Regions from separate parts of the Clostridium hominis genome, predicted to be linked through region 1. Evidence: riboswitches for the same ligand, from Rfam matches in the RefSeq annotation. Region 1 holds a riboswitch; each other region holds the start of a gene.
The links. A riboswitch is a leader RNA that binds a small molecule or an ion and turns the genes downstream of it on or off. The one in region 1 is predicted to bind thiamine pyrophosphate.
Positions count from the first base shown of each region.

Region 2: it holds a riboswitch for thiamine pyrophosphate, as region 1 does, so the genes downstream of both, H8S20_RS03030 (ABC transporter permease) here and thiD (bifunctional hydroxymethylpyrimidine kinase/phosphomethylpyrimidine kinase) in region 1, are expected to answer to the same signal.
Region 3: it holds a riboswitch for thiamine pyrophosphate, as region 1 does, so the genes downstream of both, thiW (energy coupling factor transporter S component ThiW) here and thiD (bifunctional hydroxymethylpyrimidine kinase/phosphomethylpyrimidine kinase) in region 1, are expected to answer to the same signal.
Region 4: it holds a riboswitch for thiamine pyrophosphate, as region 1 does, so the genes downstream of both, thiT (energy-coupled thiamine transporter ThiT) here and thiD (bifunctional hydroxymethylpyrimidine kinase/phosphomethylpyrimidine kinase) in region 1, are expected to answer to the same signal.

Region 1 covers NZ_JACOOO010000041.1:20,821-29,046, reverse strand. Annotated here, with positions in the region: gene H8S20_RS17110 (DMT family transporter) at 1-889, opposite strand, end outside; gene H8S20_RS17105 (hypothetical protein) at 974-1,474, opposite strand; gene H8S20_RS17100 (RNA 2'-phosphotransferase) at 1,627-2,181, opposite strand; gene H8S20_RS17095 (fused DSP-PTPase phosphatase/NAD kinase-like protein) at 2,355-3,347, shown strand; gene thiT (energy-coupled thiamine transporter ThiT) at 3,401-4,009, opposite strand; gene tenA (thiaminase II) at 4,029-4,685, opposite strand; gene thiD (bifunctional hydroxymethylpyrimidine kinase/phosphomethylpyrimidine kinase) at 4,745-5,542, opposite strand; TPP riboswitch at 5,673-5,776, opposite strand; gene H8S20_RS17075 (NUDIX hydrolase) at 5,917-6,396, opposite strand; gene H8S20_RS17070 (type I glutamate--ammonia ligase) at 6,712-8,226, shown strand, end outside.
Region 2 covers NZ_JACOOO010000004.1:261,321-269,546, reverse strand. Annotated here, with positions in the region: gene thiE (thiamine phosphate synthase) at 1-83, shown strand, start outside; gene H8S20_RS03035 (TatD family hydrolase) at 230-976, shown strand; TPP riboswitch at 1,043-1,146, shown strand; gene H8S20_RS03030 (ABC transporter permease) at 1,282-2,055, shown strand; gene H8S20_RS03025 (ABC transporter substrate-binding protein) at 2,089-3,090, shown strand; gene H8S20_RS03020 (ABC transporter ATP-binding protein) at 3,071-3,802, shown strand; gene fliB (flagellin lysine-N-methylase) at 3,914-5,056, shown strand; gene speE (polyamine aminopropyltransferase) at 5,139-5,990, opposite strand; gene speD (adenosylmethionine decarboxylase) at 6,001-6,420, opposite strand; gene H8S20_RS03000 (TetR/AcrR family transcriptional regulator) at 6,782-7,342, shown strand; gene H8S20_RS02995 (oleate hydratase) at 7,566-8,226, shown strand, end outside.
Region 3 covers NZ_JACOOO010000004.1:270,468-278,693, forward strand. Annotated here, with positions in the region: gene thiM (hydroxyethylthiazole kinase) at 1-440, opposite strand, end outside; gene thiW (energy coupling factor transporter S component ThiW) at 445-987, opposite strand; TPP riboswitch at 1,334-1,445, opposite strand; gene H8S20_RS03055 (alpha/beta hydrolase) at 1,640-2,596, shown strand; gene H8S20_RS03060 (tRNA dihydrouridine synthase) at 2,663-3,622, opposite strand; gene H8S20_RS03065 (MATE family efflux transporter) at 3,776-5,158, opposite strand; gene H8S20_RS03070 (TMEM164 family acyltransferase) at 5,465-6,265, opposite strand; gene H8S20_RS03075 (DegV family protein) at 6,496-7,347, opposite strand; gene H8S20_RS03080 (sensor histidine kinase) at 7,542-8,226, opposite strand, start outside.
Region 4 covers NZ_JACOOO010000031.1:86,452-94,677, forward strand. Annotated here, with positions in the region: gene rsmA (16S rRNA (adenine(1518)-N(6)/adenine(1519)-N(6))-dimethyltransferase RsmA) at 1-798, shown strand, start outside; gene H8S20_RS13680 (DUF7922 domain-containing protein) at 980-2,218, shown strand; gene H8S20_RS13685 (YhfM domain-containing protein) at 2,398-3,225, shown strand; gene H8S20_RS13690 (Mrp/NBP35 family ATP-binding protein) at 3,239-4,078, shown strand; gene H8S20_RS13695 (ferredoxin) at 4,157-4,345, shown strand; gene thiT (energy-coupled thiamine transporter ThiT) at 4,372-5,025, opposite strand; TPP riboswitch at 5,079-5,181, opposite strand; gene H8S20_RS13705 (hypothetical protein) at 5,204-5,407, opposite strand; gene H8S20_RS13710 (PadR family transcriptional regulator) at 5,492-5,947, opposite strand; gene H8S20_RS13715 (DegV family protein) at 5,953-6,798, opposite strand; gene nrdD (anaerobic ribonucleoside-triphosphate reductase) at 7,086-8,226, shown strand, end outside.

The DNA.
Region 1 (8,226 bases):
GTTTATGGTTATGATTATGAACTTCTGTAGATGCAAAATATGTTCCAATTATCATAATAATCAATGCTATACTAAATAATATATTAGGTATATCCCTAAATATTATAAAAGATAATGCCACCCCTATAAATGGTGATATAGCATAATACGTGCTAGTTTTAGCAGCTCCTAAATCTCTTTGAGCATAAATATAGAAAAATATACTTAATCCATATGCAAAAAAGCCTAGTATCATAGCCATAATTATATACGACATATTAATTCTTCGCTCACCAATAATAAATGCAATTAATAACGAACCTATACCAGAACCAAACCCTTTAATCACTACAATTTCTAAAGGATCTTTTATCGCTAGCCTTCTTGTACAATTATTTTCAATCCCCCAACATATACAAGCCATTATTACTAAGATTGATCCAAAGGAAAAAGATACACTACTAATATCCTCCACTGTTAGTAATATACTTGATAGAGTTATTAAGCTTATTGATACCCACAATCTTTTGCTTATTGCTTCTTTAAAAAACATTAAAGCAATTATAGATGTTGCCACTATTTCAAAATTATTTAATAATGATGCATTAGCAGATGAGGTATATGTTAAACCTATCATTAAAAAAATTGGTGCTAAGATATCTAATAATACCATAGCAATAGTATATGGTATTTCATTTTTAGTTAGCTTTGCTTCCTTCTTGTTTACCTCTGTTTTTTTCTTAATTAATCCTAATATTGACATACCAAGTCCTGCTCCTAAGTATAAAAAACCTGCCATCAATGTAGGTGAAATTTCTTTTAATAACAATTTTGATATTGGCGAGCTTACCGCATATAAAATAGCTGATAACATCGCAAAAATTGTAGCTTTAATCTCTCTTAAATTCATATACTCCTCCTAATAATAATCCTAAATACCATAAAAATAGTAACCTTAATTTTCTTATGTGAGAAAACTTTTTATAGAGATTTATTAAACCTCTAAATTACTTCTACTCATTGCTGTTGCTATAAGAACTAAAAGAGTTGAAAAAAAAGCTCTATAAGCTGTATTTATTGCTTTAATATCTCTTTGTTCACCTTGCACTGAGTCTAGCTTCTCATAATTGCTGTAGTTAATCTCTAAGAAAATAGCTGTTGCATATAAAAACATTGCATTACTTATTCTAGGTATCTTTGTCCCATCTATTAGCAACTCTGCACACTTAGTATTATTAATAGTGTCTAATACTTGTGTTCTCGTATAATAAACATAGTAAATATTTAAAAGTATAGCTGTTAAAATAACTAATAAAGTATCAAAAGATAAATTTAATTGATTTACTTGTGCAATTAACGCTTCATAATCAATTTCATTTTCTGCGGAATTACCAGTTGTCTTACTATTAGAAGAGTTTTTATGCATACTATCTTTATTTATTTCCTCTTTAGAATTTTGGCTATCTTTACAGTTATTTTTAGATTCCTTTTTCATATAATAATTCCTTAAAAGATTAATATATTATCTATTATATGTTTATCTACTATATTTGTTTTTATATTACCATTTTTATACATATTATATTATAATATTTCTCAATATGCAAAGCCAATAAAACTTTCAAAAAACGCTCTATTGGCTTCATCTTATATTTTTTTAATTTTTAAATACTTAGCTGGCACATTAGTTGAAAGATAAATATCATCATTTGCCTTATAAAATTTTATCCCTCCATCATATGCTTCTAATGTGTCTATCTCTAAAACTATATGAGTTTTATTTTTCCTACGTCTTGCAACCATAAGCGCAGTTTCTACTGTTGATGATAAATGTACATACTGTCTTTTTTGATGTTTTAATCCTTCTTTCGATATAAATTCAGTATAAACTTCCAAAGTTGTTCCATGATATAAAATATTAGGTGGAGTAATTTCATCATAAATAATTCTTCTCTCAAAAGAATGTCCATAAACGGCTCTTATTCTTCCTTCTATTAACTGAAACTTTCCTTTTACATCATTCTTAACAATGTATTCAATATCTGACACTGTAATATTCTCATAATAACTCTTTAAACTTTCTAATAAATCATTTACTTCACAAAAACCATTCTCATCTAACTCGAGTTTAAATTTCCATGGCTCGTGACGTAATGCATAACATATAGTATAACTTATATTTGATTCAAGCTCTTTATCCATATAATTCAACTCCTCCTAAAAATGTTATCACTATATAATATGACTTCATATAATATTAGAACACTTTATTTATTTTGAGATTCTATAAAATTTTATTATCTATATATTGAATAAACTACTATCCATTGAGTAACCATAATAATTATTAACATATTAATTTGGAGGATTTACAAATGATGAAGTCGATCAAAAACAGTTTTCTAATTGCAATATCTTTCTTGTTTATCTTTACGCTATTTTCATATTCACCTAAAGCTATGCTAGATGTGAATATTAAAGAAGATTCAAGCAATACAAAAACTCTCCCAAAAAATTTTCGTAAAACTAGTGATTTAAGTTCTATTGAGAATATTAACTATTTAAATTTAGAAGGATTAGATACTTTAAATATTTCTGGTAGTGAGCAATTTACCGAATTTAACCTTCCTTTATTAAAAGAAAATATAAATAATGACTTTAATATAGTTGATATAGACTTGAGAGAAGAATCTCATGGATTTATTAATGGATTTGCTATTAGTTTTGCTAATTCAAATAATAGTGCTAATAAAGGTCTTACATACAATGAGGTTATAAATAAAGAAAATGAAGATTTATCATCAATTAAAATAGGCGAACCATTAATCTTTTATAATAATAATAAAGAAATTATTCCTAAAGTAGTTCAAAATGAAGAAGAAGTTACTAAAGCTAAAAACTTATCTTATTTTCGTATTCCGGTAACTGATGGTGGATTGCCAAATGAAGATATGGTTAACCGCTTTGTATCTTTTGTAAGTGAACTTCCTGAAAATACTTGGCTTCATTTTCACTGCAAAGCTGGTATAGGTAGAACCACTACTTTCATGATTATGTATGATATTATGAAAAATTATGATAATGCAAGTTTAGATGATATAATCGCACGTCAAGTTTTGCTAGCTAACTTAAATCCAAAAGAATCCATAGACTTTTTTATGGAACGTAGATATACTTTTCTAAATGATTTTTATAACAAATGTAAAAATGATAAATCTATAAATACATCATCAAACTCTATTATTAGTGCTAATAATTTAATTAGTACTAATAATAGTTCTTATATAAAAAATTCTAAAGTACAAATTGTGACTCCTGAAAACTTTATGAGATTAATAGAAAGAAATGTTCCTCACATTGATGCATAAAAATAAGGCTGTATAAAAACAGCCTTATTTTTATATAATTGTTCTGTTTTTATTTATGCCACCTTACTTTCAGTAGAAATTTGCTTTTTAAATCTTTCTAATGGAATGAAAGCTATTACTACAATTGATAAAATCCCTTCTACCCCGGCAGTGGTAAAATTATATAAGAATGAATATAATGCTACTCCCATGCCTGGCGGTGCAAACTCTCCAAAAAATACAACACCTGATAAAAAGCTTACAAACACTGATACGATGACTGCTAATAATGATCCCATTATTGCTTTAACTTTACTCTCACTCCCAAATACATCGGCTAATCCAAGTGCCATAGTTGCAAAGATATAATCTAACAAAAATTGAACAGGATGTACTACATATGCTCCATTTAGTAATGATAGTAATCCAAAAATTATCCCCCCAGTAAGTCCTGCTGTTCTTCCATACAGCAATGATAATAGCATAACTGGCATCATTGAACATAACGATATCCCTCCATCTTGAGGATATCTAATAAATTCTATTAAACTTAAAATAAATGCTATAGCACTAAGCATTGCTATAACTACCATTTGTTTTGTACTTATTGGATTTTTCTTTAAATCTATTAAATATAAAATTAATATAATAGTTGATGCTATTCCTATAATAGTTATCAATATACTTCCTCCTTAAATTATCTTATTCTCCATAAGCCATATTCCAAAACTCCATCTCATATAAACTTGATTTTATAAATATATCCTTTAATTCTTCCTTTTCTTCCTTAGAAATATTTTCACATAAATAATCTATATAATTTATCCATGCATTAGCACATTCTTTAAATTCAACTGATGAATATTCTTCTATCCACGGTTTATAAAAATTACTTTCTAAGGTATCACTATATGTATCAAACAAATTTTTACCTATATAATAATAACTCCAAGTGCAAGGCATTATAGTCATTGCGATTTCCTTAGAGTCACCTTTAGTTGCTATTCCCAACATATAATTAGTATAGCTAGCTGTAGTTAGCTCACATCTATATCCCTCTACCTCTGCATCACTTAATCCAAAATATCTTAAATAATTAGTGTGAACTTGAGTCTCATCTTCTAATGTCCCCTTAATAGCTTCGCAATAAAACTTCATCTCTTTCATAGTCTTAGCCTTTACTAATCCCATAGCAAAAACTTTTGCATAATCTTTTAAATATAAATAATCTTGTATAAGATATTTTTTAAATTTATCTTTATCTAAAGTTCCATCACCTATCCCCTTTACAAATGGATGCTGTAAATACTTGTTCCATAATTCTTTTACTTCTTCAAATAACTCTTCTGAAAATTTCATTTTACTTAACTCTCCTAACATCTTTCAATTATCAACAAATCAAATTATTACTTAGCACTTTACTCATTGAATTTGTAAAAGTGATTTACTGGACCAACACCTTTTCCTATATCAAAACTATGCCTTATAGCTTCTGTAATGTACTCTTTACTTAATCTAACAGCCTCTACTATATCGTATCCTAAAGCTAAGTGTGATGTTATAGCCGATGACAATGTACATCCTGTTCCATGAGTGTTTTTTCTTTCCAGTCTTTCTTGCTTGTACACTTCAAAAATATTCTTTCCAATTAATACATCAACAGCATCACCTTCTAGATGCCCACCTTTCATAAGAACATATTTAGGCCCTAATTCTAATATTTTTTGTCCAACCTCCCTCATATCTTCAACTGTATTAATCTTAATTCCTACTATTTCTTCAGCTTCAAGAGTATTTGGAGTTATTACATATGCCCTAGGAATTAACTCTTCAATTAAGCTCTTTTTAGCCTCTGGCTTCAATAATGAATATCCACTTTTAGATATCATAACTGGATCTACAACTAAATACTTTGGTTTATACTTATTTAAACTAGTTACAATGCTATTTATTATCTCCGGACTAGATACCATACCAATTTTTACAGCTGCTGGCTCTATATCTTCAAAGACAACCTCTATTTGTTTCTCAATTATTTCTTTACTTAAATCCTCTACAAGAAATACTCCTTGTGTATTTTGGGCAGTTATAGCTGTAATAACGCTCATTCCATAAGTTCCTATTGCACTAAAAGTTTTTAAATCCGCTTGTACACCTGCACCACCTGATGAATCCGATCCTGCAATTGTTAATGTTGGTATTCTGTAGTTTCTCATTTATAAAATCCTCCTAATATTTTTAGCACTCACTTCACCTGATCTTGATAGAATTTTAGGAAAATAAAAAAAAAGCTATATTCCAGCAGAATATAGCTATACTTATATACAAAAATACTATTACTTATTTTAATATACTACGATGCTTTCCTCCGCTGGTATTATCCAGATCAGGTACAAGGGTTAATAGCAAAACTATCTCTCAGCCTAAATAAGGCACCCCTAGCAAATTCTATTATTTTATACTTTTATTATATTACTTTGTTACAAATTGTCAAACCACTATATAATATTTCTATTATTTAATTTCATAACTTATATATCTAGAGCTCAACTTAAGACCTAATATTTATCGAACTATATTTATATACTAATTAAAACTCTCTTTCTTTATATATTTCATAGGGTCTACTTGAATAAACTCTATAACTAATATTCCCATCAAAATAAAGCATATCTCGTGCTCTATCTACTAGCCATGGTTCTCTTATCATTTTTAACATTTCATCTTTAGCAAACCAACCAACCTCTACACTTTCATCACTACACTTTAAATGTCCACCTATCGCTATTGCTAAAAAATCAAATATAACTTTTGTCGGAACTATAGTTTTATTATCCCATCCTAAATATGATTTTGTATTTGAATATACCCCTACTAACTTATTAACCTTAATATTAATTCCAGATTCCTCAAATACCTCCCTTGTGACACCTTCTATTAAATCCTCACCGTTTTCAATTTGCCCACCTGGAAACTCCCATCCTCTATGTGGGTTATTTACAAGTAAAACCTCATCTCTATCATTTGTAACTAAAGCTCCTGCTGCTACAATATGTGTTGGAAACTCCATCTATATCCTCCCCCTTTATACAATATACCCACACAATATTATACCACTTAAATATTTTTCTTATGATTTGTTCCTTCATATCTTCACTCCTTAAAGAATTAGCAATATAATAATTATAATATTTAATAATTAACTTATCCATCAAAAAATTACATTTTTATTGACAGTGTTATTTACTTATAATAAAATTTCATTATACCAATTACGAACGATAAATATTTTTTTTATTATTTTGTACGACTTATTATCGAAAGGATGTGAAGATTTTTCAATAATATTTCTGATAACTTTTTTAATATTATTGAATAATAATTTATGATTAAAGATTTACTTTATACAATACCTAAAAATAAACACTCCGTTGAGGACTTAAAGTCTATTTTAACTCTTCATCCACAAATAAAATTTGTATCACTTGTAGGAGTAGATCTTTCAGGGAATGATACAGACGAAAAAATTCCTGTAAGCCTTTTCTTAGATGATATAGATACTTTTTTAAATGGAGTAGCTGTTCAAACTGATGGTTCTTCAGTTGTACTTCCTGGTATAGCTACTTTAAATAATGCAAAAGTAGATATGGTTGCTGACTTAAATTGTAATTGGTTCGTTGATTATAACTATGATTTTATTGATCCAATCTGTAATAAACCGATAGGAACTTTAAGAATCCCTTGCTTCCTATTACACAATGATGTTGCAGTAGATTCAAGAAATATCTTAAAATCAGCAATTACTACTTTCAAAGAAAATTTATGGACAATATTTAATTCTAATCCTGAAATTTTAGCTAGTTATAAAATTTCAAAGGATGATATTGAAGAAATAGTTATAACTTCTGCTACTGAATTAGAGTTTTGGGTTAAGACTCCAAACAATATAGCAGAAATTGAAGAACTACATACATCTCAAGCTCTTCATGAACAATATTGGACTAGAACTAAAGGTGCCGTTCGTACTGCTATGGAAGAATGCTTACTTTTAATGGACGAATATGGTTTTGAACCTGAAATGGGCCATAAAGAAGTTGGTGGTGTTAAAGCTAAGCTTGATTCTTCAGGTAACTTTAATCACATAATGGAACAACTTGAAATCGACTGGAAATTCTCAGATGCTGTACAAGCTGCAGATAACGAGTTATTTATAAGAATATTAATTCAAGAAACATTTAGAAGAAATGGTCTTGAAGTTACTTTCTCAGCAAAGCCATTAGAAGGTGTTGCTGGATCTGGAATGCACACTCATTTAGGAATAAGTTTAAAACTTAAAAACGGTAAGAGAGTTAATCTATTCCACACTGATGAAAATCATTTCTTATCAATTATAGGTTATGGAGCTCTAATGGGTGTTCTTAAAAATTATGAAGTTATGAACCCATTTATATCTTCAACTAATACTTCATTTAAGAGGTTAAAACCTGGCTTTGAAGCACCTGTATGTATAGTTACTTCATTAGGTTTAAGTCCTGATAATCCTTCAAGAAATAGAACTATACTTATTGGATTAATAAGAGATTTATCAAATCCTTTAGCAACAAGATTTGAACTTCGTTCACCTAATCCACACTCAAACACATATATAACTATGGCTGTTTCTTATATGGCTATGTTAGATGGTATGCTTTATGCTGTTAATAATAATAAAACTCAAGATGAATTATTAGCTGAATTATCTAAAGGCTCTGGTGAAAAAGCTGAATATTTAGAGACTGATAGAGCTTATAGAACAGAAGAAGATGTATTTGAACATTTCTCTGATGAAGAAATAGTAAAATACTTTGGGAATCCACCAAGAACAGTTATTGAAAATATTTCAGCTTTAGATTTATATCCT
Region 2 (8,226 bases), on a different contig from region 1:
TTATGAAGGCTAAAGATATTAAAGAGGCTACAAAGAGATTAAAAGAAAAAGTAAATAGTATTAAGATAGGAAAGATGTATTAGAAGAGAGTTGTGTAACTAAATCAGATTTCTGTATGAATTTTCTTATAATTATTAATGTTTACTAATATTATAAAAAATTAGATTTAATATATATATAATAAGAAGATAAATAAAATAATGATATAGAAATTGAGAGAGATAAAAAAATGAAAAGAAGTATGTATATAGATGCTCATAATCATTTGGATTTTTATAATGATAATATCGATAGAGCAATAAAAGATATAAATGAAAATAAAATAATTACTTTAGCTAATAGTATGGATATTAATAGTTATAATTTAAATAAAAAGTATAGTAAAAAAAGTAAATTTATTATTCCGACATTTGGAATACATCCAAATAGTGTAGGTAGTTTTAAAGGCAAACTAAAAGAATTAATTCCATATATAGAAGAAAGTAAGCTTATTGGAGAAATTGGATTAGACTTCTTATGGGTAGAAGATAGAACTTTAGATGAAAAGCAAAGGGAAATATATTATTTTATTTTAGAAGAAAGTGCTAAAAGAAATAAATACATATCTATTCATACTAAAAATGCAGAGGAAGAGGTTTATAATTCACTTAAAAAGCTTGAATATAATAAGGTAATAATACATTGGTATAGTGGACCTTTAGAGATTTTAGAAAAGTTTATAGAATTAGGATGCTATTTTACTATAAGTGTTGATATTGGATATTCAAATTTAACTGAAAAGATATTAATGAAAATTCCAATAGATAAGCTCTTAGTAGAAACAGATGGACCGACTGCATTGGAGTGGGTTAGTGGAGAATATGGATATCCAAGTGAAATAAAAAATGTTGTTAAAAAGATAGCTCATATAAAGAAAATTAGTGAAGAAGAGCTTATTAATATAATTTATGATAATTTTAATAGAATATTAAATTAATAATTATTATCATTGACAAAATATATAAAAGTCATTTAATATGAGGTGAAAGACAAATTTTATAAAAGAACTTATCTGGGGAGGCTATTAAGCCTGAGAGGAATTGAAAATTCGACCCATAATAACCTGATTTGGATAATGCCAACGTAGGAAGATAGTAAATAGATATAGAGTTATTTAAGAATTATCGAGCGTATAGTTTTCAATGAAGGGAAACTATACGTTTTTTTATTTAAGTGAGATTCAAAATTTAAATAGTATGTTTCATCTAATAATTTAGATTCTAAATGAAAGGAGTAAAGCAAATGAAAAAGAATAAAACTATATTAGATATTAGTTTGCCAATAATATTCTCAATATCACTAATTATTATTTGGGAGCTAATAATTAAGGTTTTAGAAATAGAAAAATATATAATGCCTGCACCAAGTGACATAATAAAGGCTCTTTATGAAAACTTTGGAGCAATGATGCCTCATATTATTGCAACTTTGTTTGAAAGTGTAGTTGGATTTGGGATAGCTGTATTATTAGCATTAATATTAGCAATAATTATGGATTTATTACCAATGGTGAAAAAGGCTATTTATCCAGTTTTTATAATATCTCAAACTGTTCCAGTTATAGCATTAGCACCGCTATTTATAATATGGTTTGGTTTTGGAGCATTACCTAAAATAATTGTAGTTGTAATAGTATGTTTCTTTCCTATAGTAATAAGTATTTCCGATGGGTTAGAAGGTGTAGATAAAGATTTAATTAATCATTTTAAACTTATGGGAGCATCTAAATTAAAGAGATTTTTCCACTTAAAGCTTCCTTATGGAATAATAAATTTCTTTTCTGGACTTAGAATTGCTGCAACTTATAGTATTATGGGTGCAGTAATTGGTGAATGGCTTGGTGGAGATAAGGGACTTGGAGTATATATGACAAGAGCTCGAAGCACATATGCTTTAGATAAAATGTTTGCAGCTATAGTGGTTATCGTGCTTATGAGTATGATTATGTTTTACATAATAGGTAAAGTTGAAAAGGTATTAACACCTTGGAATAGGGAAAATAAAATAAAAAAATAATATATTATATACTAAAGAGTAGGAGAATTAAAAATGAAAAAAAAGATAATATCATTGATTGCATTAGGATTAGCATCTACTTTATTTTTTGGTGGATGCGGAGCTAAAAGTGAAAAATCAGAGGGAAATGGATTAGAAAAAGTAAAGCTAATATTAGATTGGACGCCTAATACAAATCATACTGGATTTTATGTAGCTAAAGAACTTGGATATTATGAGGATTTAGGACTTGATGTTGAAATAATTCAACCATCAGAAGGTTCATCATTACAATTAATATCAGCAGGAAAAGGAGATTTTGCTGTGAGTTACCAAGAAGATTTAACATATGCGAAAACTTCAGATAATCCTCTTCCGGTAAAAGCTATAGCAACTATTATTCAACATAATACTTCAGGATTTGCTTCACCTAAAGAAAAGAATATTACAACAGTAAAGGATTTTGAGGGCAAAGTTTATGGCGGATACGGTGGTCCAAGTGAAAAAGCTATTTTAAAGGCTGTGATGGAAAAGAATGGTTCAGACTTTTCTAAGTTAACTACAGTAGACGTAGGAACCGAAGATTTCTTTATAGCTACTAAAAATAATATTGATTTTGAATGGACTTTTGAAGGGTGGACAAATATATCAGCAAAATTAAGAAATTTTGATATTAATTATATACCACTTAGAGAGTTAGATGAAAGATTAGATTACTATACGCCTATAATAGCATCTTCAGAAAGTGTGCTTTCAGAAAAAGGTGATATGGTATCAAAGTTTATGGAAGCAACATCAAAGGGATATGAATATGCAATTGCAAATCCAGAAGAATCAGCAAAGATTTTAGTTAAGGCAGTTCCAGAAATAGATGAACAACTGGCTATTGAAAGCCAAAAGTTTTTAGCTAATGAATATAAAGCTGATGCATCTAGATGGGGAGAAATGAAGGATAGTGTTTGGAATAACTACACTCAATTCTTATTAGAAAATGAATTGATTCAAAAAAATTTAGAAGCAAGTGAGGCTTATACTAATGAATTCTTACCAAAGTAAAATTCTATTAAATGGAATAAGTAAATCTTATGATGGTATGAAGATATTAAAAGATATTAGCTTTAATGTTAATAAAGGTGAGTTAGTAACTATTGTTGGACCTTCTGGAAGTGGCAAGAGTACTATATTTAATATTATAACTAAATTAACAGAAGTTGATGGTGGCAGCTTAAATATCAATGGGGATGTTAGTTATATGTATCAAAAGGATATGATGGTTCCATGGAAAAAGGTTATAGATAATATTGCAATACCGTTAGTTCTTAATGGGATGAAGAAAAAAGAAGCAAGAGAAATTGTTGAAAAACATATAGGTATATTTGGACTTGAAGGTTTTCAAGAAAAATATCCTAGTCAACTATCAGGGGGGATGAAGCAAAGAGCAAACTTATTGAAGACTTACTTAACGTCTAATGATATTATGCTCTTAGATGAACCATTTGGAGCGTTAGATTCTATAACCAGAGGAAAATTACAGAAGTGGTTAGTAGGATTAAAGAAGAAAACAAATTCAACTATATTGTTTATAACTCATGATATTGATGAAGCAATCCTAATATCTGATAGAATTTACGTTATATCAGAAAAACCAGCCATTATAAAAGGTGAGGTTAAAGTAGATATTTCTCGTGATAATTATGAGGAGATATCCTTAACTAAAGAATTTATTGAAATTAAAAGAAATGTTTTGAAGCTCTTAGGTAATACCTAAGAGCTTTAAATTTATAAAAAATTAAAAATAGTTCATAAAAAGAAAGTTAAGGATTTTTACTATTTATTATGTTAAAATTAAGAAATTAAACATAATAATTGGAGTTGAAATATGAATAAAGAAATAAATATATCAAAGATATCATACTATGATAAGTTTAAATGTATTGCAGATAAATGTAATTTTACATGTTGTGAAGGTTGGGATATTGCAATAGATTATGAAACTTATAGTAAGTGGAAGAATATAGAGGATAATAGCCTTTTAAATAATGTTAAAGTAAATAAATGTGGAAGAAAAAAAGAATACCTAATAAATAAAGAAACTAGCGAAAGATGTTTACTCCTTGACCATAAAGGATTATGCAATATAGTTAAAGAGAGGGGAGATGAATACTTATCTTTAACATGTCGTACATTTCCTAGAGTAGAGAATAGATTTGAAAGCATAAAAGAAATTTCATTGTCTTGTGCGTGCCCAGAAGTAGTTGAGATTATAAGTAAGATAGATAATGAAATAAAGATGGATAACAATGGGTTTGAAAGTTCATATGAAGATTTATTAGAGCTTAAGATTAGAGAAAATATAGTTAATATAATAAATAGAGATAATTTGGAGTTAGATAAAAAACTTATTTTAAGTTTTCAGATGTTATTAAACATTTTAGATAATGAGGAAATTACAGAAGATTTATTATTAAGTGAATTTGAGTATTTTGAAGATAATAAATATTTAAAAGAACTTATAGATATTTATGATGATATAGAGATAAATAAATATGAGTCTATTAAAGAGATAAACAATTTATTTTTAGATATTATAGAAAATTATAAAGAGGTTTCAGGGTTAGAAATTCTATTAAAAGATATTTCACACTATGCTGAAGAAGTAAATTTAGAGCATATTTTGTGTAAATGGGAAATTTTCAAAGATAAGTTTGAAGATTATAATATGTTAATTAAAAATTGTATAATTGCTAAAGTTTTAAGTAGTTGTATAAGTGATGATATTGAAGAATTAGCACTTTCACTTCAAATGATAATAATAGAATATTTATTAGTTAGATATGCTGTGTTTTTAAATTACTCTATAAGGGACGATAACAATATAAAGTTAGAAGATATTAAAGATTATATTGTATGTTTTTCTAGAGTTATTGGAAATAATAGCGATTCAGTTATAGAATTTATTGAAGATGGATTTGGAGATCCTATTTTAGAAATAGGATATTTATGTTTTATAAGCTTATTTTAAAAAGAGAAAGGCCTATATTATTTACTAAACACTAAGCAATAAAAATTATATTGCTTAGTGTTTTATTAATATAAGTTTAAGATTAATTCTCGCTATTTAGTAGTTTTATTACATAGTTAGGGAGAGAGAAAGCTCCTTTATGTAATTCTGTATTATAATATTTAGTTTCTAGTTCTAATTCATTCCACTTTTCGCTGTCTAAATCTTTAATAGGATCTAATACTTTTGAGGCGAAACAGAAAATCATGTGACCAGATGGGTAAGTTGGCATATGGTATTGATAAGCCTTACATATACTAAATAAATTGTTTAATTTTTTATAAGATCTTTTCATTTCATATGCATTATGAGAATAGTAAGGGCTCTCACATTGGTTTATTAATATACCCTTTTCTGTTAAGGCGTTATAACAGTCAGTATAAAACTCAGCTGTGAATAAACCTTCACCAGGCCCAATAGGATCAGTTGAATCAACTATTATTAAATCATATAAGTTCTCTTTACCTTTAACAAACTTTATTCCATCCTCAAAGTATAAGTTAACTCTAGGATCAGATAATTTATTTGATGTAAAAGGTAAATGTTCAATAGAAGCTTTAACTACAAGCTCGTCTATTTCAACCATATCTATATTTTCTATATTATTATATCTAGTAAGTTCTCTAACTGTACCACCATCACCAGCGCCTATAACAAGTACATTTTTAATTTCTGGGTTAGTAGCTAGAGCAACATGAGTTATCATTTCGTGATAAATAAATTCATCTTTTTCAGTTACCATTGTCCAATTATCAATAACTAAAACTCTCCCAAATTCATAAGTGTCTATTATGTCTATCTTTTGAAACTCACTTTGAGCAGAATAAAGATGACTTTTTACTTTCATTGAGAAATTAACGTTTTGGGTTTGATTTTCTGTATACCATAATTCCATATTCATCTTTTTATACCTCCAATTTATGGGACATTACTAATTGATCATATTGACCATCACCAAAAGTTTTAATCTTGTCCACAAGTCCTCTAGAAACTTCTGTCGATTCACTTCTATTTGCAGATAATACCTTCTCAAGATACTTAAATCCATTCCATGGATTAACACTATCACCGCATGTAAATAAATCTACTGATGCATAACCATATTCTGGCCATGTGTGAATTGTCAGATGTGATTCTTGTATAATTACAGCACCACTTACTCCCCATGGATTAAACTTATGAAAGCAGCTAGTTACTATTGTTGCATTAGCTTCTCTTGCGGCTTGATTCATAAACCTTTCAATAGCTTCATGATCCTTTAATAATTCCTTATCACAGTTATAATACTCCACTAAAATGTGTCTTCCTAATTGTTCAATATTCATAATAAACCTCCAATAATTTTAAATTACATCCATCCAACAGATAAATATTTTCTTAGTAAAAATGCAATATTCATAAAACCTCCTATTAAAAATTTGGGAAAAGTTTAGTAATAGTAAACTTAAGGTTAACTATTACTAATACAATAGATATTTTAGTAAATTACGAATTATTTGTCAATATTTATGATTAATATTTGTATGAAAAACTATAGTTAAAATGTAAATGGATAGGTATAAGGATATATTTTGTGATATCATATTTTATATAATAATTTAAATATAGAGTTTTTTTTAGGATAAAATTTACTACAAAATATCTTTAGGACTTCTAATATTTATAAAAGGAGGTTTGGATAAATGTATGTCACAAACAACTAAGAGAGCTTTTGAAGCTTCAATAAAAAAATTAATGGAACAAAAGCCGTTAGATAAGATAAAGGTCACAGATATTACTGAAGATTGTGAAGTAAATAGACAAACATTTTATTATCACTTTAAGGATATATATGATTTGTTGGAGTGGGTTTATACTAATGATGCAACAAGAGCTATAGGGGATAAAAAAACTTATGATACATGGCAAGAAGGGCTGTATGAAATATTTAAGTATATCTTAGACAACAAATCTTTTGTTCTTAATACATACAACTCTCTAAGTAGAGAATACTTAGAACGTTATTTATATAATGAAACTTATTTACTTTTAATTGGAGTAGTAGAAGAAAAAGCTAAAGGTATGTCGGTTAAAGATAAGGATAAGTCTTTTATTGCAGATTTTTATAAATATGGATTTGTAGGACTTGTACTTGAGTGGGTTAGAAAAGGAATGAAGGAAGAACCAGCTGAAATAATTGAAAGATTAAATATGTTGATTTCAGGTAATATTGAAAAAGCTTTAGAAAGTTATAGAAGAGATAGATAGAAATAAAACTCTATTAGATTTTACTAGCATATATTTAAGATGCAAAGTTTAGTCTAATAGAGTTTTTAATTTTAGACAAATAATGGAGTTTGTCTAAAATTTATACACTTTTAAGGGTATGTTTAAAGCTTTGACATAGTACTGATTTTGTCTATAGAAGAAGTTCTCTCAGAGTAATAGTATAAGTATATAAATTTAATGATTATATGAGGGAGGATTTTTTATGTATTATAGTAATGGAAATTATGAAGCATTTGCTCGTCCAGAAAAACCAGCAGATGTAGATAGAAAGTCAGCATATCTTGTAGGAGCAGGTTTAGCATCTTTATCAGCTGCATGTTTCTTAGTTCGTGATGGACAAATGAAAGGGGAACATATTCACATTTTAGAAGAGCTAAATCTACCAGGTGGAGCTTGTGATGGAATTAATGATGCTCAAAGAGGGTTTATTATACGTGGTGGGCGTGAAATGGAAAATCATTTTGAATGTTTATGGGATTTATTTAGATCAATTCCTTCAATAGAAACCGAAGGAGTATCTGTATTAGATGAATATTATTGGCTTAATAAAAAAGATCCAAACTACTCTTTAATGAGAGCTACAGTAAATAGGGGAGAAGATGCTCATACTGATGGTAAATTTGGATTATCAGATAAAGCATCTATGGAAATTGTTCAATTATTTTTAACTAGAGATGAAGATTTATATGATAAGAAGATTGAAGATGTTTTTACAGAAGATTTCTTTAGCTCAAACTTCTGGTTATATTGGAGAACAATGTTTGCTTTTGAAGAATGGCATAGTGCATTAGAAATGAAGTTATATATTCAAAGGTTTATTCATCATATCGGTGGACTTCCAGACTTTTCAGCACTAAAGTTTA
Region 3 (8,226 bases), on a different contig from region 1:
ATAGTATCTTCAGTTGTAACATCTTCCTCACTTACATCAACGCCTTTTGATCTTGTATTAAGACCATAGATTGCCTTTATTTCAGACATATTTCCTTTAATAACACTTGGTTTACACCTATCTATAAATTCTAGTGCAAATCCTAGCCTTAATTTACTACAACTAACACCTACAATATCAATAATTGAAGGTATACCTTCTTCTCTAGCTCTTATTCCAGAAATCATAATTGACTTCATTCTATTATCACTTATATTCCCAAGATTCACAGCTAATGATTTAGCTGAAGCTGTAATACCAGAAACTTCATCACAATGTTCAGCCATAATAGGTTTACCACCTACAGCTAAAACAACATTTGCACAATCATTAATTGTTATATGATTAGTTATGCAGTGTATCAGAGGCTTTTCTTGTATAACACTATTTTTTATTTCTATTAACTTACTTAATACAAACTTTTTTTCTATCATATATTCCACAACCTAATCTGTCTTGAATTTTAACAAGCATTCCTGTCTTTCTTAGTGCTATTAAGAAAATATATGCCATACCTCCACCTAAAATAGTTGCACTAACAAACATTGGAACATAGAAAAATGCTGTTAATCCTTCTTTTCCAACTAAGAAAGTCATTACAGGATATGAAACTATAGCCCCAATAATTCCAGTACCAAAAATTTCTCCTAATACAGCAAATATAATTTTCCCATTAGACATTCTGTAGAATACGCCTGATAAAAATGCTCCAAACACCGCTCCAGTTAATGCTAGTGGAGGTATTCCCATAAACATCATTCTAATAACACCTATTAATGTTGCACATAAAAGTGAATACCATGGTCCCATAAATACAGCACATACAACATTTATTAAATGAGCTGTTGGACACATTCCCTCAATCCTTAAAATTGGAGATATTACTACTCCTATTGCTACCATAATTGATAAAAATACAGTTCTTAATACTTTTGAATTATTTCTCATCTTAACTTCTCCTTTTAACATTGTTATTTTAAGCTTTTGCTTAATTACTAATAAAATCAAGACTTGTCCTTCCTTAAAATAAATATTGCTAAAAGAATAATTTCTAACAAATAAATAGCATGTAAAAGAAAGGACATAATCCCCTTTTTAATCGGTCGTAGCTAACTAGCTACCTCTCATCTCGAAACACGAGCTCCCTCGCTATTTATTTGTTCTGCCTAAACAACCTCAGGGCGCTCCCCCTCAAGTTGCAAAGAAAATTCTTTATAGGCTAAATTATAGTTATAAAACAAAAAGCTTTCTCACAAAAGTAAGAAAGCTTATAACCAATCCAATTAATATCATTTATATTAACTAAAAGCTTCCCTTCGTAAGAATTACCTTAATCAGGTTATTAGGGTCTTTAAGTTATGGCTCTTTTCTCAGCTATCCAAATTATAGCTCCCCTAGCTCTGTATTATTTTGTTAAATTTATATTATCATCTATCAGTTAATTGGTCAATATATTCCATATTATCACTCTAAATTTATTAATCTTTTGTTCACTATTATTTAATTTTACATAACCTTTTAACCATGATAGAATATCATTACTTAAATTCTTATTTCAAATAATTTGACATTCTTAATGTTTGCAACAAAGGAGAGTAAAATGAGTAAAAAAAAGATTTTTGGAATAGCTTCAGGTATTATTATATCTGTAATATTAGTATCATTAGGTTTTATAGGAAACTATTTTTATAATCTAGCTTTAAATCCTGATACTCCTAAAGATATAATATTTGGAACTCCTGAAGAACAAGAAGCAACAAGTGGCCAAGTATTAGAAGGCGATATTGATTGGTTGTTAAATGCCTCTAACTATACTGATGAATATATAACTTCTTCAGATAATTTAAAGCTTCATAGTTATCAAGTAAAAAATGAAACTGAATCAAACAAATGGGTTATAGCAGTTCATGGTTATACAAGTGAAGGTTTAAGGGTTAGTTCATATGCTAAAAAATATTATGATATGGGATATAATGTTTTAATACCTGACTTAAGAGGGCATGGCTCAAGCGAAGGCGCCTATATAGGAATGGGTTGGGATGATAGATTAGATATTATCTCTTGGATAAATTACATATTAGAAGATAATAAAGATGCTGAAATAGTATTACATGGAGTTTCTATGGGTGCAGCTACAGTAGCTATGACCTCTGGTGAAGAACTACCTACTAATGTAAAAGCAATAATTGCTGACTGTGGCTATACATCAGTTTGGGACCAATTTGCCTATCAATTAGATAGTTTGTTCTCATTGCCAGAGTTCCCAATTCTTAATATTTCCTCTTTAGTAGGTCAAATAAGAGCTGGTTATTCAATAAAAGATGCTTCTGCTATAGAGCAAGTAAAGAAATCTAAAACTCCAATACTATATATTCACGGAGATCAAGATGATTTTGTTCCTTACTTTATGATGGAGGAACTTTATAATGCTACTAACTCTGAAAAAGAAATGTTAACAATCAAAGATGCTGGACATGCTAAAGCTTCTGAAGTTGATCCTAAAACTTATTGGACAACAATTTATGATTTTACAAATAAATATATAAAAAATAATTAAAAGACTTTATAAAAAAGAACCAAGTTATGTATATATTCTCTAATATACTAACTTGGTTCTTTTTACTTAATCCCTAAAGAATCCGGACCCCTTTATTATATCTTGCTCTGCAAATAAGCTTTCAACTGCATGATTATAATCCGCTACTTTTTGAGCCTTTTTAATCTTCTTAGCATATTTTTTATTATCTGAGAACATATAAATCATGTAACCCCATACTTCTTTCATTCTATACATAGCGTTCTTATCTTCTTGGAATACCTCTCTATAAGTATTGAATACTTCATCATGAAAATCTTTTAATATCTTTTTGTCAACACCAGGCATTCCCTTTATTTCATTAACTAATCCTGGATTTGCTAATACTCCTCTTCCAATCATTATATTGTCTACTTCTGGAAATGCTTTCACAAAATTATTATAATCTCCAACTTTAAAAATATCCCCATTATAACATATAGGAGCCTTACTTACCTCAACTCCATGTTTGAAGATTTCAAAATTGGGTTTATTTCCATAAAAATCATCCCTAGTTCTAGCATGCACTATAAGTTCTTCTAACGGATACTTATTATAAATATTTATAATATCATAGAATTCATCTGGTGAATTCTTACCAAGCCTAGTTTTTATGGAAATTTTCATATCATCCATCTTATATATTTCATCTAAAAATCTATCTAGTTCATCCTTTAATGCTAAAAATCCTGAACCCCTATTTTTCCCTACAACTGTGCCTGCAGGACAACCTAAATTCAAATTAATTTCATCATATCCTAATTGTTGTAGCTTTCTAGCTGTAGTAATAAATCCTTCCGCGTCATTAGTAAGTATTTGAGGCACTATATTTAATCCTTTGTTATTTTCCGGTAAAAGATCTCTTAATTCCTTTGTCTTTAAACTCTTACTATTATTAGGAACTATAAATGGAGTAAAATACTTATCAATATTCCCAAAATACTTTTCGAAAGAGTTTCTATATATATGTACTGTTATACCTTCCATTGGTGCTAAATAAAATTTCATCTGGTTGCTCCTTTAAATAAACATTCTCTGCAATATTATATCAGCCTTATTTTTTCTTATCTACTTATATTATTTGTCAATCTTCTATGAGTTAAGCCTATTACAAAAAAACTACATCAAAATTACCTTAACTTTGATGTAGTCCGTTTTTATTTATGCAACTTTTACTTCTTCAATTAATTCATCTTCTTCAATTTTTGAATATCTTCTAACTTCATTAAATAAAACTACTCCTGTTACAACAGATGCTATAACATCCGCAATAGGTTGTGCAAACCAAGCACCATTTACTCCAAAAAATCTAGGCAATATTGCAATTAAAGGTATCAATATTATTACTTGTCTTAATAAACTTAATAACATAGACATCTTTGCTTTTCCTGTTGACTGTATATAGTAAGTTCCTACTATTGATATTCCTATTACAGGCATTGCAAGAGTGTATTTTCTTAATCCATTTATTGTTAATCCCATCAATTCAGGATCTTTGTTAAATACTCCAACTAACATTTCTGGTGTAAATTGAGTTAATAAGTATCCTGCTATGAATACAATCGTAGCAGCAATTAAACTTATTTTTAATGTCTTTTTAGCTCTGTCATATCTCTTAGCTCCATAGTTGTATCCAACTATTGGTTGCATAGCTTGTACAAATCCAAAGGCAGGCATTACAAACATCATGCTTATTGAATTTACAGTTGCCATAGCTCCTATTGCTAAGTCCCCACCATATGTTTTTAATGAGAAATTATATATAAGTTGAACTATACTAGTTGCTAATTGCATTGCAAAAGGGGATACTCCAATTATTAGTATTCCAGTAACACTAGATTTGTATAATTTTAAATTTTCTTTTTTAAACTTTACATTAGATTTTCCTCTTAAATAATACATAAGTCCTAATATTGTTGAAATTGCTTGAGCTATTACAGTTGCAATTGCAGCTCCTTGTATTCCCATATTAAACACAAATATAAATACTGCATCTAAAATTATATTAGTAATACATCCTACTGACATAATAACAGCTGAAAGCTTCGGATTACCATCGCCTCTTACTATGTTACCAAATATACTTGAGAACATATTGAATATTGTACCTGCTAAAATTACAATCATATAATCTTTTGCATACACAATAGTATTTTCACTTGCTCCAAACATAGTTAATATGTTATTTAGAAATAGTAATCCAAATACTGTAATTACAATACTTAATATTATTGTTAATGTAAAAGAATTACCTATAATCTTTTCTGCATCATCTCTTTTTCCTTCACCTAATTTTATTGATACTTTTGTTGTAGCACCAACTCCTATAAGTGTACCAAAAGCAACTAGTATAGTCATTATTGGTAATGTTACGCCAAGTCCTGTTATAGCCATTGGCCCAACCCCTGGTATATTACCTATAAACATTCTGTCAACTACGTTATAAAGAGCATTTACCATCATACCAATAATAGCTGGTATTGAATACTTTATTAATAATTTACCTATAGACTCTGTTCCTAATATATCCTTTTCCTTAGACATACTTCTCCTCCTCTTTTGTTTATCTATGTTACTATATACTTTTTCAAGTAATTTTTTTACGTTATTTTTGTTACTTCCTTATAACCTTTCAACTTGTCAGTAATTATCTTTTTTACAACTATACTAATATATCATCAGAATGTTGAGTCTGCAACAAAATCCTTATCACATTTTTTCTTAAATTTAATTGTAATTTTCCGGAAACAAAAAACCTAAAACAAATTATAGATAATATCTATTATTTGCTTTAGGTTTTTCAGTTATATAATATTCATTACTTTATTATCATAGATTTGACTTTTTATTCTAATTAACTAAGCTTACTACTTCTTCATCATACTCAAGCTGTTTGTTTAATTTCGCTCTCCTTATAGCTTTACTTATATAAGTAGTTGCAAAATATGGTATAAATAAATATACAATAAAAACTAAAAATGTATATCCTAATTCGCTATTGTTATATAATGTATGAAGTAACGGAACAGGAATACTAGAAGGTTCTCTAAGAAACATTAAATTACTTTCAAATACACTATTTATTGTAATTGCTATTGCTGCAAAAAGTAAAAAAAATGCCGAGTACATTTTATATATACTCATATTTAAATTAACTTCTTTTTTCCAAATATATAATATTCCCATATAAATCATTAAGGTATGGAATAACATACTATACATACATAAATAATGCCATACTGGGTACATAGTTAATGCTGTAGAAGGAATTAATAAATATGTTCCACCAGCTACTATAGCCACGCCAGCAATAAAACCTTCCCCCATTTTCTTATACTTTCCTTTTCCATATCCACTTAGCCATAATGCATATATAAATAAAGAACAATACGACATAGGAAACCATGCATTTATCCATGTATATCCATAGTGAAAATTAAAATAAATTTTAATTACTTCTAAAGCACTAATAAGTACTGCAAAAACCTTTGTTACCTTAATTATTTGACTATCTGTTATCTTTTTAGATTTAAATAGTAGAATACTTAATATAAACATACTTAATAGTAATAGCTGAATATGTCCATTAGTAAACATTCCACAAGGTTCATATAGCTTTCTTGGCGACCAAAATTGATTCAATAAATACATTTAACCTCTTCCCACTTTCATAATTACTAACTTTACCCTTTCATATGTGGCAATTATTGTATAGTGAAAACTTAACACAAACATACTAACTGTTCAAATTACATTTTTGTAAACATTTCTAATACACCTTTAATAATTTATTTATGATTCAAAAAGAAAAAAAGTTCTCCAAAAATATTAGAGAACTTTTTATAAAATCTTTTTTAGATAAAAATCTTATATTCAGTTAATTAAGCTCTTGTATAATATGCAATTCCTATACTTCCTGGGCCTACATGAAGCCCTATAACAGGACCTATAGATTGTATACCTACTTTCCTAGATAGTTTTTCTTCTAAAACTTTAGCTAACTTTAAACCGTCTTCTTCACAGTTTATATGATGAACAATAACATCACCTAACCCATTAGCTTTTATATCGACTAATACTTCTTTAACTATTTCATCTATAACTTTTTTTCTGGTTCTAACCTTCTTAAATACAGAAGTTTCACCATCTACAACTGTAAGTATAGGTCTTATTTGAAGTATATTTCCGAATAAGGCTGCCGCTCCCCCTATTCTTCCACCTTTCTTTAAGTAATCTAAAGTTTCTGGTGTAAATAAAAATCTACTATTATTAAATACATGCTCTGCTGTAGATATTACCTCGTTAATACTTTTTCCTTCAGCAGAAGCCTTTGCTGCTTCTATAGCAGCAAATCCCATTTGCATACAATTAGTTTTAGAATCAAGTATGCGTATATCAGCATTTGGATATTCTTCTAATATCATTTCCTTCACCATATTTGCAGTAGAATAGGTTCCACTCATTTTTGATGATAAGAATATACCTACTATAGAATCTCCTGCTTCAACTATTCCTTTAAAAATATCTATCATTTCTTGTGGAATAGGTTGAGATGATTTAGGAACCTCATTTGATTCATCCATTTCTTTATAAAAATATTTGTTATCTATATCAACTTCTCTTTTGCTTACTCCATTCATAATAACGTTTAAAGAAACTACTTTAATATCATATTTTTCAATATATTCACTTGGAATATACGATGTACTATCTGTTACTATTTTAATCCCCATATTCCTTACTCCTTATTATATATTATAGCTCTATTATATCCTAAATAATTATTTTGTTAAACCAAATCTATTACTTACATATTAATCTAAGCTATTCTAACTTTTATCTCGAGTAAATAAGATATTCAATAAAAATAGTACAAACCTATTTGTAGTTCTATTTAATAATTTTTCATCAAGTTAATTACTGTAATTTATTTTATAGGAATTATCACTTTACTTTCAAAAATATTATTCTCATCATTCATATAGAGCATTCCATTATATTTACTAATAACTTTATTTACTCTATTTATCCCTAAGCCATGAAGATTTTCTTCTTTTGTTGTCAAATAACTACCATTGAATTTTTCTATGTATCCATCAAATGTATTTCTTATTTTAAAAACAATATTATTATCTCTTTCATATATATTGATATCTACTTTCTTTTCTTTAGCTCTTAATGCTCCCTCTATAGCATTATCTAATATATTACTCAGTATTATATTAATATCAAAATCTGAAATTTTTCCTTTTTCTATTTTCTCGGTATTTATATTAAATTTAATCCCCCTACTACTCCCATATAAGTACTTAGATGTTACTACAGAATCTATAAGAAAAACTCCAGTATAAATTACCGCTTCAGCAACCATTATTTCTTTATCAAACTCTTCAATATACTTAAATAACTCTTCATGCTTATTTTCTATAGCTAAATTACAGATTACATTTATATTATTTCTATAATCATGCTTCCATGATTTTATATCAGTATATATTTGAGAGATTTCATTTATATACCTTTCTTCTAACTCATTTTGTTTAACACTCATTTCTAATAAATACTTCTCTTCAATTTCTTTAGAAAGAAATGTTAAAATTTTATAAAAAAAT
Region 4 (8,226 bases), on a different contig from region 1:
AATTTTAAATTTACTAAAAGCTTAGGACAAAATTTTTTAGTAGATCAATCTGTTCCAAGGGATATAGTAGATGGAGCTGATGTTGGACCAGAAGATCTAGTTATAGAAATAGGGCCAGGAGTAGGTACATTAACAGCTCAATTATTAAAAATAGCTAAAAGAGTTGTAGCTATAGAGCTAGATGATACATTAATACCGATACTTACTGAAGAATTGGGGGAATATCCTAATTTTAGTCTTATACATAATGATGCATTAAAAGTAAATTTTGATGAAGTAATAGGTGATGAGCAAAGTGTAAAATTAGTTGCTAATCTTCCTTATTATGTTACTACCCCTATAATAGTGAAGTTATTAAAAGAAAAACATAAATTTAAATCATTAACTATAATGATTCAAAAAGAAGTTGCAGAGAGAATGAATGCAGAGCCTGGTAACAAGGATTATGGTGCATTAACTCTGTTAGTTCAATATTATTGTAATACTAAGATTGTTAGAAAAGTACCACCAGCTTGTTTTATACCAAGACCAAAGGTAGATTCTATAGTTATAAGATTAGATAAACTTGATGAACCAAAAGTAAAAGTAGATAATGAAAAGTTATTTTTTGATATAATTAGAAGTTCGTTTAATATGAGAAGAAAAACTTTATGGAATGGTGTAAAGAGCATTGGACCTGCCAAGGAAAAGTTAGAAGCAGCATTTGAAAAAGCTGGAGTTGATTCTAAGAGAAGGGGAGAAACTTTAAGTATACAAGAATTTGCAACACTATCTAACTGTATAAACGAAATACTTTAATAGTTAAAAATTAAAGATGAAACTGCTAATGCGGTTTCTTATATAATAAATTAAAAGGCCAGCATATGCTGGCTTTTTAATTTAATTAATAATTATAAATTCTTCGTTTTCAATTATTAACATATTTGGCTATGCTATGCATATAATATATGGAATTTATATAAATTGGAGGTTCTATAGAGTGGCAAGCAACAATAAATTGTATAGAAACTTTATAATATTGCAAGAAGACGAGAGAGGATATTCTAATGCGTCAGATAAAACGCTATCAGGATATTCTAAAATTGAGGCAAGAGCAGAAAAGTGCAAAGTTTCTTTTTATGCTCAGAACTTAAAAAAAGATACTGATGATTATCACATGATACTTATCTGTTGCAAGAAAGATTGTAAACAAATAATTGATCTTGGAAAAATAGTAATAGGTGATTCAGGTAAGTGTGAAATGACAAAAGAGTATGACGCATCGAATATAGGTGGATTAGGAGTTAGCTTTGACAAGATATGTGGGGCTGCTTTAGCGAAAATGAAAGATGGACTACCTATATATGTTATGTGTGGATTTTTAAATAGTGAGCAACCTTCAGATAGTTGGAAGAATTATAAGGTTGTAAAATGCAATGAACATAAACAAACAACTATGGAGAAGAAGCCTAAGAAAGATGAATGTAAGGATGATAAAAAGTCAGATAAAAAATCAGAAAAGAAATCAGATAAGTGTGAAGAAAAGTGCGAACATAAAAAGAGAGATGACGATGATAAACCTGTAGAAATTTCTTCAATTAGTAAGGAAGATAATGATGGTGAGGTTCAAGAGAAACCTAGGGGTGAAGAAGTAAATACAGAAGAGTCTAAAGTAGAAGAGCCAAAGATAGAAGAATCAAAGATAGAAGAACCAAAGATAGAAGAAGTTCCATATGTTCCTAGAGAAAACTTAAGAGGTAAGTTTGAGGATTATGAAGAACAAATTGAAGCTGTAAAGGAATTTGACCCTGATGTTTCTGATATAAGAGGTAGTATAGGTGAGTATTTTGAAGCTGTATCAGATGGATTCCAAAGATGTAAGGGTAAATATAAGGAAGTTAAATTTACAAAATGGTATAAGGTTCCTGTAAATGACTTATATGAAATGTGTAATATGTCTAATTATAATAAATATACATTAGCATATTATCCTATGCTTAATTATTATCCTTATATTAAAAAGCATGGATATTTTATGTTAGGATATAAATGCGATTCAGAAGGAAATTTAAAGTATATAGTTTATGGAGTTCCAGGAAAGAAAGATAAAGATGAACAACCTTATGATGGAAAGACAGGATTTGTTACATGGGTAAAAGACAAAGATGTTGACGATGTTGGATGTTGGTTAATGTTCTACGATTATAAGAATTCAACTGTTGTTGTTCCTATGCAATAATTAGGTGATATATTAAGCATATAATATAATTATTATAATTTATAATGATTATGTGTAGGTAAGATATAACATTAATGTTTGCGATTAATTAATTAAAGTATTATAATTATTTATAATTAGGAGAAGTATTTATACTTCTCCTAATTACTTTAATTAAGAAGTACATAAAGGAGAGAAAAATGACAAGAAAAACAAAAGTGGCTTTGTTATCAATTTTTCTAATCACGATAACCATTTTAGGGGGATGTAAACCTATAGAAACTATAGAAAAAAAATTGGGTGTAAAGAATGATTATTTTGAGTTTTTAAATAATAATAATGTGGATAAGATTAGTATTCAAAGTACAAGAGACCCTGGTTTTAAATTTATTGTAACTGAAGATAGTGCAATAAAAGATATGTATCAATTATTATCAAGAGCCAAAGTAAGTGAAACAAAATCAACATTAGAACCTGATTATATATTTGAGTTTCAAATAGGTGAAGAGGTAAAGAATTTCTACTATGTTGTTGGGTCAGATGAAGGTAATTTTTATAATGATAATGAAATATTTACGGCTTCTAAGAGACTAGATGAAGGAATAATACAAAACCTTTCATTTATAAGAAAGCCAAGAGATTTTGATTATATATATTATCAATCAATTTTAGATGTATTAAATGTTCTTAAAGATAAAGTAAAATTAAGCGACTATAATATTGGAATAAATATTCAAGGAGATATTGAATGTTTAAAATATATATTTTCAGTTGATTTAAAGAGCTTTTTAGAAAAGGCTAGAAAGATAGCTCCTAATTTAGAATTAGTAGAAAATAATGATGAAAAGTTTGACTTGGTAATAACAGTTAAAAATAGGGGATATGACAGTACAAATTATAAAACAAAGATAACTGTTAATGATAGAATACAAAAATATACTGATGAATATTTCATAACTGCAGTGAATGAATTTAAGGAATGGAATATTAAAGTAAGCGAAGTAAATAATAAACCTAAAGATTGGTAAGGAGGAGAGAAGAGTGGGAAATTGCTCAACATGTCCAAGTAAATCTAGCTGTAATGCTAGTAAATCTGAAGAAAATAGCTGTGGAAAAATATCTATAAAACATGGCCAAATAAAAAATGTAATTGGTGTTATAAGTGGTAAAGGTGGAGTTGGAAAATCAACAGTATCAGGAATTTTAGCAGTTAATTTAGCTAAAAAAGGATATAAAGTTGGTGTATTAGATGCTGATATAACGGGGCCTTCAATGCCAAGATTTTTTGGTGTAAATGAACAAAGAGCTAGAATGATAGCTGTAGATGAAAATAATGCTATCTTTGAGCCAGTTATAACTAAAAGTGGTATAAAACTAATTTCTATGAACCTTTTAATACCTAAGGAAGATGAACCAGTAATATGGAGAGGACCAGTAGTTACTGGAGTACTTACTCAAATGTTTACTGATACAAACTGGGGGGAATTAGATTACTTAATAATTGATATGCCACCAGGAACATCAGATATAACATTAACTATAATGCAAAGCTTCCCTATATATGAGCTTGTAGTAGTATCAACTCCTCAAGACATGGTATCTATGATAGTTAAAAAAGTAGTATCTATGGCCGAGAAGATGAATATAAGAATTAAGGGATTAATTGAAAATATGGCTTATATAGTATGTACAGATTGTGATAAAAAGCTAAAAGTATTTAGTAATAAGTCATCTGAGGAGCATGCAGAGTATTTAGGCTTACCTTTATTAGGGGAGTTACCTATAAATTTAGAGCTAACTGAAGCTGTAAATGAAGGCAAAGCAGAAGAATATATAAAAGATAATAGTTTATATAGCTTAATTTTTGAAGGATTATATTAAAATATAAAAATTTGATACATAAAAATCATCATCTGGGGAAAATTAGTATTGTGATTTTTTTTATAAGAGGTGATAATTATGAAAGCAAACGTAGATAAGGAGACTTGTATCGGATGTGGAATGTGTCCATCAATTTGTCCAGAAGTATTTGATATGGATGATGACGGAAAAGCACATACAATAGTCGATGAAGTTCCAGCAGGAAAAGAAGACGAAACACAAGATGCAGCAGATAGCTGTCCAGTAACTGCAATATCAGTAGATTAAAAAAAGATGCCTATTAGGCATCTTTTTTATATATTTATATTTGAACTAGGTCTAAGTGTTTTTAATATCTGATTTAAAGGCATTAATGCCAATATTACTAAACAAATTAAAAGTTCTACACCTACAGCAGGACCATTTACTACTAATGAGTATATTATAGGAGACATACCAGCAGGAGCATACTCGCCAAAGAAAACAACTCCAGAAATAAAATGACATACAAATCTTAAAAACATTCCTACAGTAGCTCCAATTAATTTTTTATCCTTAAAGAAAGCAGCTATACCTACAGCCATAAATGGAAGTGGATAATCAAATAGTACTTGAATTGGGCTTAATATATAGGGATTAATCATCAACTTTAATAAGCCAAAAAGGAATCCTGTAAATATACCAAAAGATGGGCCATAAGCATATGATATTATAAAGATTGGAATCATACTTCCAAGGGATACACTTCCACCACCATTAGGAAATGTATAAAGCTTTATCATATCTAAAATAATAGCTAAGGCTAAAGCTAGTCCAATTCTAGCCATAAGTTGAGCATTAAATTTTATAGATTTAAATTTAATGAATGCAATTAGTAAAATTCCGCATGCAAGTAATGTTAATAGTGTTAGTGGACTACTAAATAGTGTTTTAATATTTTCTAATAAGGTCGCTAGAAAATTTGTCATAAAAAAATACCTCCTTGTTTTGCGCAAGAGGTACCAGTTAAACGAAAATAATATAAATCCGTATATAGCTTCCCTACGCTGGTATTATCCAGATCAGGTAAAGAAGGGTTAATGATAAAATCATTTCTCAGCCACTTGGCACCCCTAGCACCTTATATAAACTATATTATATAAACTGTTAAAAAAAGTCAACAGACTTATCATATATCTTTGAAGGTTTATAATTAATACTGTATGTACCATTATATAGTCTACTTAAACTTATATTACTACCTATTGGAGTTGTATGAGTAAATGAAGATAATGGTATAGTAACAACTGAATCATCCTCTAATAAGATAAATGCTTCTGTTGGTGTGTAATCTAAAATAGTTCCTTTCATGCTTGTTCCTCCTTGGTTAACTTAGTTGTAGTTTATGTAATTTTCAAAAAAAATACACCTAAGGATTTCCCTTAGATGCAAAATTTATAAATATAAATCACCATAAACTAATCTAAATACTTTTAAGGATTCTTCAATTTTGGGTTTAAGTAAAGATTTCCTATAAGAAAATTCTTTTTCTCCAATAGGGGTCAAAGAATATAACTTTTGATTTTTCTTTTTGGGGTTATCCCACTCACCAACAACTAAACCATCTTTTTCTAACTTTTTTAATAAAGGATATATTCCACCAGTACTAGGAGACCAAAGGCCTTTAGTTCTCTCAGTTATCTTAGTTGCTATATCATTACCATTAGTAGGACCCATACTTAATATATATAAAACGTATATAGGCAAAAGTCCTTTGGCGAATACTTGACCAACAGCTTCCTTTTCTTTTTGAACTTTTTTTAGTTCTAAAAGTTTTTGCTTATACTCTTCATGGAGTCTTTTTTCTTCAGCTTTTAAATCTTCTATATTACTAAAATCGTAATCAGCCATAGTTGTTAATCAACTATCTTTACACAGAAGCCCATTAACCCTGGACCGCCATGTACACCTAAGGCAGGACTTATTTCTGAAAGTTTTAAAGTATTAATATTTTCTAAGCCTTTTAAAGATTCCATATATTTTATAGCTTCAGCTTCGCAGCCACCTTGAAGTACTGTAACATCACATTTGTTTTTAGAAAGATGAGATTTTAATAAATCTGTAAGCTTTGATAAAGCTTGTTTTCTACCTCTAGCTTTAACAATATTATAGTATACACCATTTTCGTCTGTAGTAATTACAGGTTTTAAATTTAACATTTCTCCTAAAGTTCCAGCTACTCTTCCGATTCTTCCACCCTTCTTTAAATACTCTAAAGTATCTATAGTAAAGTACCCTGTTATTTTTTCACGTATCTTAGGCAAAGCTTCGATTATTTCTTCGAAAGTTTTTCCAGACTTTATAAGTTTTGATACTTCTATAACTACTTCACCTTCAGGATAAGCCAATATTTTAGTATCGTAAACATAAGAAATAAGATTAGGATGATCTTCTAAGCTTAATCTTAATGAATTAGCAGTTCCAGAAAGACCACCAGATATACATATTCCGATTACATGAGTATATCCTTCTTCTTCTAATTTATTTAATATTTTTTCTGTTGTTTCTGGGCTTGGTAAAGATGTCTTTGGAACTTCTTTATCTAAGTTAGCATAAACATCACTAGCCTTTATATCTATTTTATCTTGATATTCACCAGTAGAATAAGAAATTCTAAGTGGTAATAAATTTACGTTATATTCTCTAAGCTCCTCTAAACTAAGGTCGCTAGCGCTATCAGTTATCAAAGCAATTTTTTGCATAATTAAACCTCCGAAACTTTTTGTTTAATTTTATTATATCACAAAAGATACCATTATCAATACTGATAACCAATCAACATTATCAGTATTGATAATATTTATTAATATAGTTTATACAATTTTAAATAAAATAGACATCTTTAATAAATGTTAAAAAAGTAAGATAAAATAGAGAAACATTCAAAAATAAGGTTAGATTACCAGATATCTATTTAAATCGAAATTGCTTTAAATTTTTAAAATAATTATAATTAAAATACAAGATATTGTGTTTGAGGAGTGAGGAAATGCTATATGTAGTAAAACGTGATGGTAGAGAGGTAAGGTTTAATTCTGAAAAAATTGCTAATGCAATAAAAAAAGCTGCAAAAGAAATAGAATATAATTTTAAGGAAAGTCAGGTTTTAGAGATTGTACACAAGGTGATAAACTACATAGAAATGACTGGTAAAGAGAAGGTTTCTGTAGAAGAAGTACAAAATTTAGTAGAAAAGGCTTTAAAAGATAGTGGGCACGAAAGAATTCAAAAAGTTTATTCAACTTATAGAATTGAAAGAACACGAGTGAGAGAAATTAAATCAGACTTAATGAAAGCGATTAATAAAATTGGAGTTGAAACTGACAGGGATAATGCAAATGTAGGTAATAATTTTAGTTCCAAACTATTAAGAATAGCTTCAGAATCCAACAAGTGGCACAATCTATCAAATATGCCTAAACATTTAGCAAAGGCTCATGAAAATGGTGAACTATATTTTCATGACCTAGACTCATATAACTTAACTATAAATTGTCTCCATATTCCAACAAAGGAGATTTTAGAAAGAGGATTTAATACTGGGTATGGAACAATAAGCCCTCCTAAAAGAATAGAAACAGCGGCAGAGCTTTCTTGTATATTACTTCAATCAAGTCAAAATGATATGTTTGGAGGGCAATCCCATCCGGATTTCGATAATGATATAAGTGTTTTTGTAGAACCAACAAGACAAGAGGTAAGAAAAGAACTAGAAGAGTTAGGTATTGATGGTGAGAGATTAGATGAATTAGTGGAGAAAAAATTAAATAAGAGAATCCACCAAGCTATGCAAGGTATAGTATTTAATTTAAATACTATGCACTCTCGTGCAGGGTCCCAGGTGCCATTTTCTTCTATAAACCTAGGAATTCCATATACAAGAGATGCTGCACTTGTATGTGAAGCATTCTTAGAAGAATATGAAAAAGGATTAGGAAAAGGTGAGCAGCCTATATTCCCTAATATTATTTTTAGGGTAAAGGAAGGTATAAATAGAGAAGCTGAAGACCCATATCATTATCTATATCAGTTAGCATGTAGAGTAGCCTCTAAAAGAATGAACCCTACCTTTATGAATATAGATGCAGATTTTAATAAAGAATTTTATGACAAGGGATATATGCCAGCAA